Regions from separate parts of the Fictibacillus sp. WQ 8-8 genome, predicted to be linked through region 1. Evidence: riboswitches for the same ligand, from Rfam matches in the RefSeq annotation. Region 1 holds a riboswitch; each other region holds the start of a gene.
The links. A riboswitch is a leader RNA that binds a small molecule or an ion and turns the genes downstream of it on or off. The one in region 1 is predicted to bind thiamine pyrophosphate.
Positions count from the first base shown of each region.

Region 2: linked by a shared signal. The riboswitch ahead of thiT (energy-coupled thiamine transporter ThiT) and the one ahead of thiC (phosphomethylpyrimidine synthase ThiC) in region 1 are both predicted to bind thiamine pyrophosphate.
Region 3: linked by a shared signal. The riboswitch ahead of thiD (bifunctional hydroxymethylpyrimidine kinase/phosphomethylpyrimidine kinase) and the one ahead of thiC (phosphomethylpyrimidine synthase ThiC) in region 1 are both predicted to bind thiamine pyrophosphate.
Region 4: linked by a shared signal. The riboswitch ahead of M1K46_RS14705 (thiamine phosphate synthase) and the one ahead of thiC (phosphomethylpyrimidine synthase ThiC) in region 1 are both predicted to bind thiamine pyrophosphate.

Region 1 covers NZ_JAMXKG010000009.1:160,492-163,652, reverse strand. Annotated here, with positions in the region: gene M1K46_RS19270 (hypothetical protein) at 46-186, opposite strand; gene M1K46_RS19265 (glycosyltransferase family 2 protein) at 336-1,550, opposite strand; TPP riboswitch at 1,803-1,914, shown strand; gene thiC (phosphomethylpyrimidine synthase ThiC) at 2,036-3,161, shown strand, end outside.
Region 2 covers NZ_JAMXKG010000003.1:653,850-657,010, reverse strand. Annotated here, with positions in the region: gene spoVM (stage V sporulation protein SpoVM) at 53-133, opposite strand; gene M1K46_RS08755 (thiamine diphosphokinase) at 231-872, opposite strand; gene thiT (energy-coupled thiamine transporter ThiT) at 869-1,441, opposite strand; TPP riboswitch at 1,514-1,621, opposite strand; gene rpe (ribulose-phosphate 3-epimerase) at 1,645-2,292, opposite strand; gene rsgA (ribosome small subunit-dependent GTPase A) at 2,294-3,161, opposite strand, start outside.
Region 3 covers NZ_JAMXKG010000003.1:291,217-294,377, forward strand. Annotated here, with positions in the region: gene M1K46_RS06815 (DUF4349 domain-containing protein) at 30-899, shown strand; gene M1K46_RS06820 (IDEAL domain-containing protein) at 913-1,143, opposite strand; gene M1K46_RS06825 (hypothetical protein) at 1,262-1,513, opposite strand; TPP riboswitch at 1,668-1,773, shown strand; gene thiD (bifunctional hydroxymethylpyrimidine kinase/phosphomethylpyrimidine kinase) at 1,915-2,721, shown strand; gene thiM (hydroxyethylthiazole kinase) at 2,718-3,161, shown strand, end outside.
Region 4 covers NZ_JAMXKG010000006.1:97,098-100,258, reverse strand. Annotated here, with positions in the region: gene M1K46_RS14710 (glycine--tRNA ligase) at 1-1,260, shown strand, start outside; TPP riboswitch at 1,312-1,417, shown strand; gene M1K46_RS14705 (thiamine phosphate synthase) at 1,516-2,133, shown strand; gene thiO (glycine oxidase ThiO) at 2,133-3,161, shown strand, end outside.

The DNA of each region.
Region 1 (3,161 bases):
GTGAAAAGTAAAGAACAAAACAGTGTTCATCATGAACAAATGAAATTATGAATGAATCACTGAATGCAGAAAATCGATATCATTTTTTATCTGTTCTTTCAGAAATCGGTCTCTGCAACGTAAATATTCATCCGTAAGCATGGCGATTTCCTTCATGAACAGCATTACCTCTGTTTTTTTTAGCATAAGTTAACCCTGCCCTGCACGTTTAGAATATGGAACAATTCTTCCTGATACTTTATTCCTCTTTATCAGTCAAAATAAACTAATATGTGCTAATTTTTTTGCCTCGTTCACAAATCTTTCAAGAAAACCACATTTGGGATAAAGCGTATTTATGCGGCAGGGCGGGAGTCTGCCTGGTATTCACGGCCTGTTCTAGATACTTTATTCCAGTCCCGATTGAAGAAATAGGCGATGCTTCCATAAGCAACACATACCATTGTCACTATCCTGAAAATAAAGATATCAAAAAGAATAGTTGCTAAAAGGGGGTATGTGTCTTTTTCCTGAAAAGCGTAGCCATGATATTCTCCCATTCCGATGGCCACCATATCGTATACAAGGCCGAAAATAAAGATGTACAAAACATAGATGAGTACATATTCAAGAACGGACGAGTGCAGGGCGAATCCGTCAACGACAAAGATACTGGTCATAAAATAAACCGCGAGTGTACCGGAAATAAAAGCTTCAAAAATATAGAAAAAGGAAACAGAGCTCGTAAACAGATTTTTTCCAAGGAATGATCTGAAATGAATGACACAGTCAATGAATGCTTTTTGCCAGCGGACCCGCTGTTTGAACAGATCCCATAGGTTTTCAGGAAGCTCGGTATAGCATACGGCATCAGGTATGAAAGTAACCTTTTTGTTCTTATCACCAGAAATGTGGCGCTGAATCTTTAGAGTGATATCGATGTCTTCTCCAATCGTCGTCCGATAGCCGCCGACGTTGAGCAGCACCTGCTTTCTAAAAATGCCGAAAGCACCAGAGCTGATGGAGAGCGCCCCGAATCTAGCATGGGAAACTTTAGTGATGTAAAAGGCACGGAGGAAATCAAGGGCCTGGACGCGGATCAGCAGGTTCGTCCCATGTAATGTCAGCCCTGAGAATGGATTCTTCGTTTTTGTCTGAAGCACATGAACCATGCCGCCAGCAGCGACCACATTTTGCTCTTCGAAAGTTTCATTGATGGCCGGCAGGGAATGGTCTGTCATGATGGTGTCTGCATCAAGAGTTACAACAAGTTCATTGCTAGAATACTCAATGCCTGCATTGAGCGCATCGGCCTTTCCGCCGTTCACTTTATCAAGCACATAAATATTCGGATAGAGCTCGGACTTGTAAAATTCGATCACTTTCTTATGTTTTAGCTGGTTGAGCGGGAGTTTTGAGCTTTCTTTTAGTTGTAATAGCTCATTAAGCTTTCCAAGTGTAGCGTCAGTTGAACCGTCATTAATATAAATGATATCTAACGAAGAATAGGTTAATGTTTTCATGTTTTCAACGGATGTTGCAATGATTTTCTCCTCATTGTAACAAGGAATGAGTATACTGACACTTTTTTCAAAAATCGGTTTTGGCCGATACCGTTTTTTTCTTTTTTGAAATAAGGGAAGGCAGTTAAAGGAATGAATGATTGGAAAAGCGATAGAAAGACAGAAGAAAAAAAGTACTGCATAATTGAAAGCCTATACATATTTTGGCGGCTAAACGACTTCGGTGAATATATACCTGTGCCAAAAGACGGATTGTGCATGAAGAGCAGAGAAGCTATGCTTACGTTGAAAAAAGAATACGTTTTCTGCTAGGGGAGCCCGTCAGCCGGGCTGAGAGAAGAGAGAATAAGCTCTTTGACCCTTTGAACCTGATCTGGGTTATACCAGCGTAGGGAAGTAGGAGTCGAAGTCATATATACATATCGTATATTTTTCTTTGTCTATCCTATCGGGTTCTTCTTACTAGAACCCGATTTTTTTTATGCTGTGTGTAACTTTGGACTCAATTTTTGAAAAAACGAGGAGGAAGTTGCATGAACGTACAGAACGAAAGCAAGGTCTCATTAAAATCACAATTTCCAAACAGCACCAAAGTGTATAAGACCGGATCCCGTCCCGACATCCGGGTGCCAATGAGAAGGATCAGTCTGGCGGATACACAGACAGCAGGAAGAGATGAGAAGAACCCGCCCGTCGTCCTTTATGATACGAGCGGACCTTATACAGATTTGAATTATGCTGCAGATGTTGAAAAAGGACTGCCTTTGCTGAGGGAAAATTGGGTGAGAGACAGGAACGATACAGAGCAATACGATGGGCGCGGAATTAAACCGGAGGACAACGGCTACAGACAGCAGTCTCATGCGGGTCATGTGTTTCCGGTTCGCCCATTTAAGCCGATGCGGGCAAAAGGTGGCGGAAATGTTACTCAGATGCATTATGCGAAAAAAGGGATCATCACGCCTGAAATGGAATTCATTGCGATCCGGGAGGGGCTTGAGGCCGATTTTGTTCGAAGCGAAGTGGCGAGCGGGAGGGCCATCATCCCTGCCAACATCAATCACCTGGAACTGGAACCGATGATTATCGGAAAGAACTTTCATGTGAAGATCAACGCGAACATCGGAAACTCTGCTGTGACTTCGTCTATTGAGGAAGAGGTTGAAAAAATGACATGGGCTACCTACTGGGGAGCGGATACGATCATGGATCTGTCTACAGGAAAAGACATCCATACGACCAGAGAGTGGATCATCAGAAACTCTCCGGTCCCTGTGGGCACCGTTCCGATCTATCAGGCGCTTGAGAAAGTGAACGGGATAGCGGAGGATTTATCCTGGGAAGTCTACCGTGATACACTCATCGAACAAGCCGAGCAGGGAGTCGATTATTTTACGATTCATGCCGGTGTGTTGCTGCGGTACGTGCCATTAACGATCAATCGGGTCACGGGCATCGTTTCACGGGGCGGATCTATCATGGCGCAATGGTGTCTCGCTTACCATCAGGAAAACTTTTTATATACTCATTTCGAGGACATCTGCGAAATCTGTAAAGCGTATGACATCTCCGTCTCATTGGGTGATGGATTACGGCCTGGCTCGATTGCGGACGCCAATGACGAGGCACAGTTTGCAGAACTGGAAACGTTGGGAGAGC
Region 2 (3,161 bases), on a different contig from region 1:
CAAAAGAAAAAAGCACCCATCAAGGGTGCTTTTTTCTTTTGGATGGAAGTGATTATCCTTTTTTAAATGAACCTAAAACCGCACGTACAAATCCCCCTAAAAACCTAGGCAGTTTAATGGTGTAAAATTTCATCATACCCCTCCTCCAGGCCCTTTGAAAAATAAGACATTCCCTAATAAATATATTCGCTTTTATAAAAATAGTTCCATGCGGCCCGACGCATAAAATATTAATCATGGCTCTTTACCAACATTAATATGCCGCCCGAGAATGAATAAGTACCACTTTTATTTACAAGCTCATTGGAAATGCAGAGAGTAGAACCCATCGGCAAGTATTGATCCTGAAGCGGATATTTGAACCCTTTTAGAGTCAGGCCGGTAACAGGTCCGTTAAATGGAAGGAATGAGACATAGGAGAACTCCGGCTCTTGTTGTATGATATGCGGTCCTGGTGCTGATAAGGCAATCTTATTCTGCCTGTCCCATATTTCAATGTTAATTCCGGCTTCGAGTCCATGAAGGAGCAATTGGATATTGGCCAATTCATGATCCAGGCGCCCGCCCGTAACACCCATTAGCAGGATCTGTTCCGGTTTTTGCTCCAGTGCCCAATCAAGGGCCAGCTCTAGATCGGTTTTATCCTTTTCACTGTCATACTCAAATGAAGGAAGGTTAAATGAAGCCATCCACTCACGCTCACTTCTGTTCACAGAATCGAAATCTCCAAATACACAGCCAGGTATGATTCCTTTTTTCAACAAGTAGAATACGCCGCGGTCAACACCCGCCCAGACTGCCTTTTCGCCGGCAAATAAAGAGAGGTCCGGCTGCCTTTCTTCCGGACCTCCTGCTAAAATGATAATTTTCATGCCGCGTTAACAACTCTTGGATCGGTCCTGTGCAGCAGCCGCGGTGCTTTTTTTGTCAAGAAAATAAAAGCTGCTGCAGTGATCAAAGCAACCGGGATCATGTATGAAGCATTATACACAATGGAGTACAGGACAGGGTTCATGCCTTTTGGGGCGTATGATGCAAAGAATATGACTCCTGATACAACATGGGAGGCCAAACGGAGCAGGCTTCCGAAGGCGATGCCTGCCACAATCGCTGAGATCCTCCTTTTAGATTGGCTTGCCGAACTGACTTTAAACACCCCGGCAAATCCAGCCAATAGGAACGCGAGAGGGTAATCCAGGATCAAACCAGCGGGATTGTATCCTGCAGTTCCATCAACCAGGATTTTAACCATCCCGACAATCAGACCAGTTAATACTCCGCCAGGGACCCCTCTGCGGAATGCCATTAAAAAGATTGGCAGCATCTCCAATGAAACTGAGCCTCCATTTGCCCAAAGCCCTTTAAATTGAACAAAACTAAGTATGATAGCCAACGCTGACATCATCGCCACTTCAGTCAAAAACATAATTTTTTTACTCAAATCAATCTCCTCCTAAACTCATTAAGAAAAGAAAAAAGCAACCGGCATGTGAATGACGGTTGCTTAGCGTTAACAACAGCGACTCCACATTCCTACGCAGGCATGATCCTGCTTCAGGTTCAAAGGGTCGGGAGTGTACTCCCCTCTCAGCCCCTGTATGGGACTCCCCCTGTGGTTACTTTTTTCAATTATTCTCTAATATATTATACACCACGAATGGTACGGATTGCACCCTTTATGTCTTTTTGCCCATAAATGGCTGATCCCGCTACAAGTACGGTAGCTCCAGCTTTCTCACAAAGACGGGCAGTCTCTGCATTCACGCCGCCGTCCACCTCAATTTCAACGTTCAAGCCTTGCTCCTTGATCCTCGCAGATAATACTTCAATCTTTGGCAGCACAGCGTGGATGAAGGATTGTCCACCAAAGCCTGGATTTACAGACATGATGAGTACAAGGTCTATATCAGCCAAAATATGCTGAATGGTTTCAACAGGAGTAGCAGGATTTAATACGACCCCTGCCTTTTTTCCCTGCTCTTTAATTAATTGAATGGTCCGATGAAGGTGCGGACATGCTTCAACATGAACAGTAATGATATCAGCACCTGCTTTTGCAAACTCCGGGATATACCGGTCAGGGTTTTCAATCATTAAATGGACATCAAATGTCAGTTTAGTGAGCGGCCTGATTGCTTTAACGACTAAAGGTCCCATCGTAATATTCGGCACAAAATGCCCATCCATCACATCGATATGGATATAATCAGCACCGTTTTCTTCCACTGCCTTAATTTCTTCACCGAGCTTTGAAAAGTCTGCGGAAAGAATGGAAGGCGCAACTTTTACCATGCTAGTACCTCCGTTTTTGATCCTTGATTTCCTGCAAAAATTCAAGATAATGCTCATAGCGGAACGATGGGATCTCTCCCTCTTCCACTGCTTTTTTTACTGCGCATTTCGGTTCAGAGCTGTGAGTGCAGCCGCGAAACTTGCATTGTGATACCCTCTGTTTCATCTCAGGGAAGTTGTAGGAGAGCTCTTCGGTTTCAATTTCTACAAAGTCCAAGGAGCTGAACCCAGGAGTGTCTGCGATCAAGCCCTCTTCAAAAGGAAGGAGTTCAACATGCCTCGTTGTATGCTTTCCGCGTCCAAGATGATCTGATATGTCATTCGTCTCCAGCATGAGTTCAGGCATCAGCGCATTCAAGAGAGACGACTTCCCTACCCCGGACTGTCCTGCGAAGACGCTCGTTTTTCCTTTAAATATCGGTTTGATGTCATCCATGCCGGCAAGCGACATCGCAGAGGTTGGAATGACCTCATAGCCGAGCTTCTTATAAGCAGCGATGTAATTTTCGATTTCCTTCTGATACTCTGCACTTTCAATCAAATCCATCTTCGTAATGCAGATCACCGGCTGAATGCCATTGTCTTCGATATGAACAAGAAAACGGTCCAGCAGCGAACTTGAAAATTCCGGCCGGACGGCAGAGAAAACGAGAATTGCCTGGTCAACATTTGAAATTGGCGGCCGGTTTAACTCGTTCTTTCTTTCCTTAACATCCATAATGTATCCGTCTGTCGGGTTGGAGGATTCAAATACGACCCAATCTCCGACCACAGGCGTAATTTTCTTTTTACGGAAATTGCCCCGGCCTCTGCATTGAAAGACTTTGTCATTGTATTGTACATAATAGAATCCTGCGACTGATTTAATA
Region 3 (3,161 bases), on a different contig from region 1:
GGGTCGTCTATAGATAAAAGGGGGACATGATGATGATAAAAAAGAGAAATCAACAGTTTATGGCCGTATGGGTGCTGATCGTTTTAGTTCTGGCGTCGTGCAGCAGCAAGGATGAAAACATGGCATCAAAGTCGTCTGAAGGGGGAAGCTCTTCCACCAGCATGAAAAGGGAATCCGCTAAAGAAGACAAGCAGCCTGCTGCCGACCAAGGACGAAAAATGATTTACACGAGTGAAATAATGATAAGCGTTCAAAACGTTAAGAAGGTCCGGAGTGAAGTGGAACAACTCACAAAACAAATGGGCGGCTATATCGTTGAAAGTGAATCCTTGTCTGAAGAAGAAGGGCAAAATGGGGGTTACCTGAAAATAAGAATTCCAAAGAAAGATTTTCTTGTTTTCACAAAAAAGGCAGGAGAATTAAGTTCTGGGAGTCCTCATGAAATCATAAATGGACGAGATGTTACAGAGGAATATACTGACTTGGAAGCAAGGCTGAAGGCAAAGCGCATTGTTCGTAACCGTTTGGAAAGCTTCATGAAAAATGCAGATAAAACAGAGGATCTCCTTGCCATATCAAAAGAACTATCAGGAGTGCAGGAACAAATTGAAAAAATCCAGGGCAGAATAAACTATTTAGAGAATCAAAGCGATTTTTCAACGGTTACGGTCCATTTTGATGTGAAAAATATTGGGACGAAGAACAATAAAGAGCTGAACACCTGGGGAAATTCAAAGACCTTATTTAAAGAGACGTGGAATGGACTGGTTCATACTATTTCCTATCTCATTATTGCACTCATTGGATTGTCGCCTGTCATTATCCTTTTCGTGGCTGTTGGAGGAGCATGGCTTTACTTAAGAAGAAAACAGCGTTCAAAAAAAGAAACCAAACCGTAAAAGGTTTGGTTTCTTATCCAAGGAATTTTATATATTCATCCGTCAGTTTCATGAACAGTTTTTCATCACGTTTTTCCAGGGCTTCATCTATTTTTTCTTTATAACGTTTCATCTGATGGGCGTGCAGCGACTCATCAAGGATCATCTGAGCAACCATATTAAAAGCGAACGGGTCATTTTTCTTCTGAAGTTTATATTTCACAAGATCGTTCATGTCTTTATTATACGATGTATTGTCTTTCATGCTCTATTCCTCCTTGAATTTTTTTGCAGAAGCTTGTAGGATTGAAAGCTCATGCGTTAATGGGTTTTTACTAGTATACTTATCAATGGTAATAATAGCAACAGTTTAATCTGAAAATTTAGTTTTTTTCATTTTGCTTCTCAATTTTTAAATCAGCCAGAACTTCATCTACAGAATGGAATTTTTTACTGTCCAGCTGTTCACCGCCTTCCATATCAAATACTTTTAATTCGTAAACATCTTCTGCAGGGATATATTTGACTTCGACGGGATTGGTGTAATTTCTTGAGAAGGATTCTTCTGTTTGTGAATGACTGTAAACATCTTCTGGATTTTGTTTTAAATTTTGCAGTTTCTCTCTAATATTCATAATTTCTCTCCCTCCAGATTTTCTATCGGGTGTTGTATAAATAATGCCCGTATCCGTTCGTTTTTAAACACAGCAGCCTAACTTTTCGACAAATTTTATCCCTTGTTTGACGCTTTGGCCGCTGTCATATAGGATAGAAATAACATCATACATCGTATACCACTAGGGGAGCTTTGATTTAAAGCTGAGAAAAGAAATGTCTTTGACCCTTTGAACCTGATTCGGTTAATACTGGCGGAGGGAAGTGGCTTAAACTTTTATCAGCATTCATGTTTAAGCCGCCTTCTCTTCAGAAGGCGGCTTTTGAGCGGTCGAAGGAGGTCATGTTCAGCTTCAGTGCACAGGGACCTTAACAGAACGGGCCACTTGCGCTCTTCTAGTGGTGAAAGGAGTTCTTCCATATGTTAAAAACACCAAAAGCATTGACAGTTGCAGGATCAGATTCAGGAGGGGGAGCAGGAATCCAGGCCGATTTAAAGACGTTTCAGGAATTGGGAGCCTATGGAATGTCTGTCATCACAGCTGTGACCGCACAGAATACATTAGGTGTTCAGGGGATCCACCCGGTGCCTGTTGAGATGATCATGAAACAGTTAAACAGCATAGAAGAGGATCTTCGTCCTGAAGCTTTAAAAACGGGTATGCTTTTCAGTGCAGAAATTATAGAAGCGGTATCTCATCATATTCGAAAGTATGAATGGAAAAACGTTGTTGTGGATCCTGTAATGATCGCGAAAGGGGGGGCTAACCTTCTGAGAAGGGATGCAGTAGAAGCCCTGAAAAAACAGCTGATTCCTCTAGCCTCGATCCTGACACCGAATATTCCCGAAGCTGAGCAGCTAACTGGAAGAAGCATTTCCACAAAGCAAGACAGGGAGGATGCTGCAAAATTTTTGCATGATTTAGGAGCAGGAATGATCGTGATCAAAGGAGGCCATCTCTCTCATGATAAAGCGCCAGTCGACTTGTTTTATGATGGCGAGAAGATGCATGAGCTGGAAGGAAGAAGGATTGATACACCGCAAACCCATGGAACCGGCTGTACGTTTGCAGCTGCCATTGCTGCTGAACTGGCACTTGGAAAAACCCCGTTTCATGCTGTAAAAACAGCGAAAACTTTTATTCAGGAAGCAATCAGCCACCCGCTTCATATTGGCAGCGGGCATGGGCCGACAAACCATTGGGCATACAGGAGGAATCAGGCATGAACGAACTGAGTGTGCTTTTAGAAGACATTAGAAAGAAAAAACCTCTGATTCATCACATCACTAACCAAGTAACGATGAATTTTTTAGCGAACGGCATCTTGGCAGCTGGAGGAAGCCCGATGATGGCTCATCATTATGAAGAGGCTGAAGAAGCCGTCATGGCAGCTGACGCACTGGTTTTAAATATTGGAACCGTTGAACCTGACTTAGTTAATGCAATGGTTTTGGCTGGAAAAAAAGCGAAGGAACTGGGCATTCCTGTCATTTTGGATCCGGTGGGTGCAGGACTTTCCCAATTAAGGAAGAAAGCCGTTGAAGAGCTGGTAGAAAAGGTTTCTCCCGATGTCATTTGCGGCAATGCTGCAGAGATCTCCTTTTTGTATGGAGGTGACTGGGGTGGCAAAGGGGTTGATGGTGAACTATCAGGAAACGATGATGAG
Region 4 (3,161 bases), on a different contig from region 1:
AAGAACAACGTGAAAAAAGCTTGGTGGAAAAAGTTTGTTCAGGAATCTCCATACAATGTTGGTTTGGATTCAGCGATTCTCATGAACCCGCAAACATGGGTAGCATCTGGACACATCGGAAACTTCAATGATCCAATGATCGACTGTAAGCAATGTAAAGCGAGACACCGTGCCGATAAATTGATTGAAGATGCACTTGCTGAAAAAGGAATCGAGAAGATTGTTGACGGGCTTTCTTTCGATGAAATGGAAAAGTTGATTGAAGAGCATAACATCGCATGTCCGGATTGTGATGCGCACGACTTTACATCTATCCGCCAGTTTAACCTGATGTTTAAAACGTTCCAGGGTGTAACGGAATCCAGCACGAACGAAATCTTTCTTCGTCCCGAAACAGCACAAGGGATCTTTGTAAACTTTAAAAACGTGCAGCGTACGATGAGAAAGAAATTGCCGTTCGGGATCGCTCAGGTCGGCAAAAGCTTCCGTAACGAGATCACACCTGGTAACTTCACGTTCCGTACCCGTGAGTTCGAACAGATGGAGCTAGAGTTCTTCTGCAAGCCTGGCGAAGAACTGAAATGGTTTGATTTCTGGAAGCATTATGCTCACGATTTCTTATTGAATCTTGGCATGAAACAGGATAAGCTTCGCCTGCGTGACCATGAATCCGAAGAGCTTTCCCACTACAGCAACGCTACGACAGATTTTGAATACCAGTTCCCGTTTGGCTGGGGAGAGCTTTGGGGCATCGCATCCCGTACTGATTTTGACCTTAAGCGCCACAGCGAGCACTCTGGTGAAGACTTTAACTATATCGATCAAGAAACGAATGACCGTTACATCCCTTATTGCATCGAGCCTTCACTTGGCGCAGACCGTGTAACACTTGCGTTCTTGATCGACGCGTTTGAAGAGGAAGAGCTTGAAGGCGGAGATACAAGGGCTGTTCTTCACTTGCATCCAGCTCTTGCGCCGTTTAAAGCAGCAGTGCTTCCTTTATCGAAAAAGCTTTCTGAAGAAGCAAGAGAAGTATTTGCCGGTCTTGCCAGCGACTTCATGGTCGATTATGATGAAACAGGCTCCATCGGAAAACGTTACCGCAGACAGGATGAAATCGGAACTCCTTTCTGTATTACGTATGATTTTGATTCTAAAGAAGATCAGCAGGTAACGGTACGTGACCGCGACACAATGGAACAGGTCCGCATGCCGGTATCAGAGCTTCGATCCTTCCTGGAATCGAAAATCAAATTTTAATCTCTTTACATTTTTAACCTGAATGGTAAGATGAAGTTAATTAAATAACTCTAGCAACACTGGGGGAGCCTTTGCCGGCTGAGACTGAACAACCTGTTCTAAACCCTTTGAACCTGATCTGGATGATGCCAGCGTAGGGAAGTGGAATCCGCACTGTATGACACATACAGCTGCTGTTGATTAGAAAACAGATAATCAGCCACTCTTTTCTGCGAAAAGGGTGGCTTTTTTGTATGGGAAAAAGGAGGATGCAAGGTGGGGAAATTCGAGTTTCATGTAATGACAAATGGAAGGAAACAGCCTGACGAAATCATCTCGGCCGCATCCATCCTGGCTCCATATGTGACGTGCATACATATCAGGGAAAAAGACAGAAGTGCCAGTGAGATTTTTAATCTGGCAGAGAGATTGAAGAGAGCTGGATTGGGCCGGGAGCAGATCTATATCAATGACCGTGTGGATGTAGCCGTTGCTGCGGGAGCTGAAGGCGTTCACTTAAAAGGCTCCAGTCTTGATCCGGAAATCGTACACCGCTATTTTAGCAGGCTGAGAATCGGCCAATCCGTTCATTCCATAGATGAAGCGCTCTATGCTGAAGAGAAAGGAGCTCATTATTTGTTTTACGGACACGTTTTTAGAACAGGAAGCAAAAAAGGGAGCGATCCGCGGGGTCTGGATCAATTGCGGGAGGTTGCTGAAGCGGTCACTGTTCCAGTTATCGCCATCGGAGGGGTTACACCAAGTAATACTAGTGAACTCATAAAAGCGGGAGCAAAAGGAATCGCCGTCATGTCGGGGATCTGGTCGGCGGTAGATCCGGGTTTAGAAGCGAAAGGCTATGCGGAAGCACTTAAGAAGGAGGAGATGTCATAATGCCCAGGCACTATGATGTGATAATTGCTGGCGGGGGGATAATCGGCTGTGCCATTGCTTACTATTTGCGCAAACATACAGAGTATACCGTGCTTGTGATTGAAAAGAACCGAATAGGCAGTGAAGCTTCATCGGCCGCTGCAGGAATGCTTGGAGCGCAGGCAGAACTGAATGAGGCAGGGCCGCTCTACACGATGGCCCGTGAGAGCAGGAGTCTTTTTCCTGAGTTAAACAGGGAACTGAAGGAAATCAGCGGGATTGACATTGAGTTTATAGACAAAGGGCTGTTTAAAGCGGCAAAAAATGAAAAGGAAAGCCTCCGATTGCAGCAACTCATTGATTTTCACAACGATAACGGCCAGCCGGCAGAGTGGATCAGCGGATCGGAGCTTTTGAAAATGGAGCCGAAGCTGTCCAGCGGATTGGAAGGTGCAATGTATTTGCCGAAAGACGGCCAGGTCAATCCATCTCAATTGACGAAAGCCTTTGCCCAATCGGCAGCAATGCTTGGAGCTGATTTTTTAGATTATACCGAAGCAGCCGGATTCGAAATGGGCCGGTCAGGGATTGGAATCCAAACGAGCGCGGGTATGTTTTTCGGAGAGAAGGCAGTGCTCGCATCAGGCGTCTGGACAGGGAAACTGGCGGCCCAGACCGGATTGCACATGCCTCTTTTTCCAGTAAAGGGAGAGTGTCTTTCTTTAACCTTTTTAGAACCGGTCATTACATCAACTGTTATCTCAGATGAATGCTATCTCGTCCCTAAGCAAGGAGGCAGGCTCGTAATCGGAGCAACCATGGAAGCAGGTACATACGACAGAAAGGTCAGAGCAAAGGGAGTTTTGGAACTGCTGACAAAAGCGAGTGAAGTCCTTCCTGCTATCGAAGAGGGCGAATGGGAGAAGGCATGGACAGGGTTTCGGCCGCAAACTCCTGATGGCCTCCCGTACATGGGGAAACATCCTTACCATAAAGACTTGTACATTGCGGCAGGCCATTTTCGCAATGGGATCCTGCTCAGTCCGCTG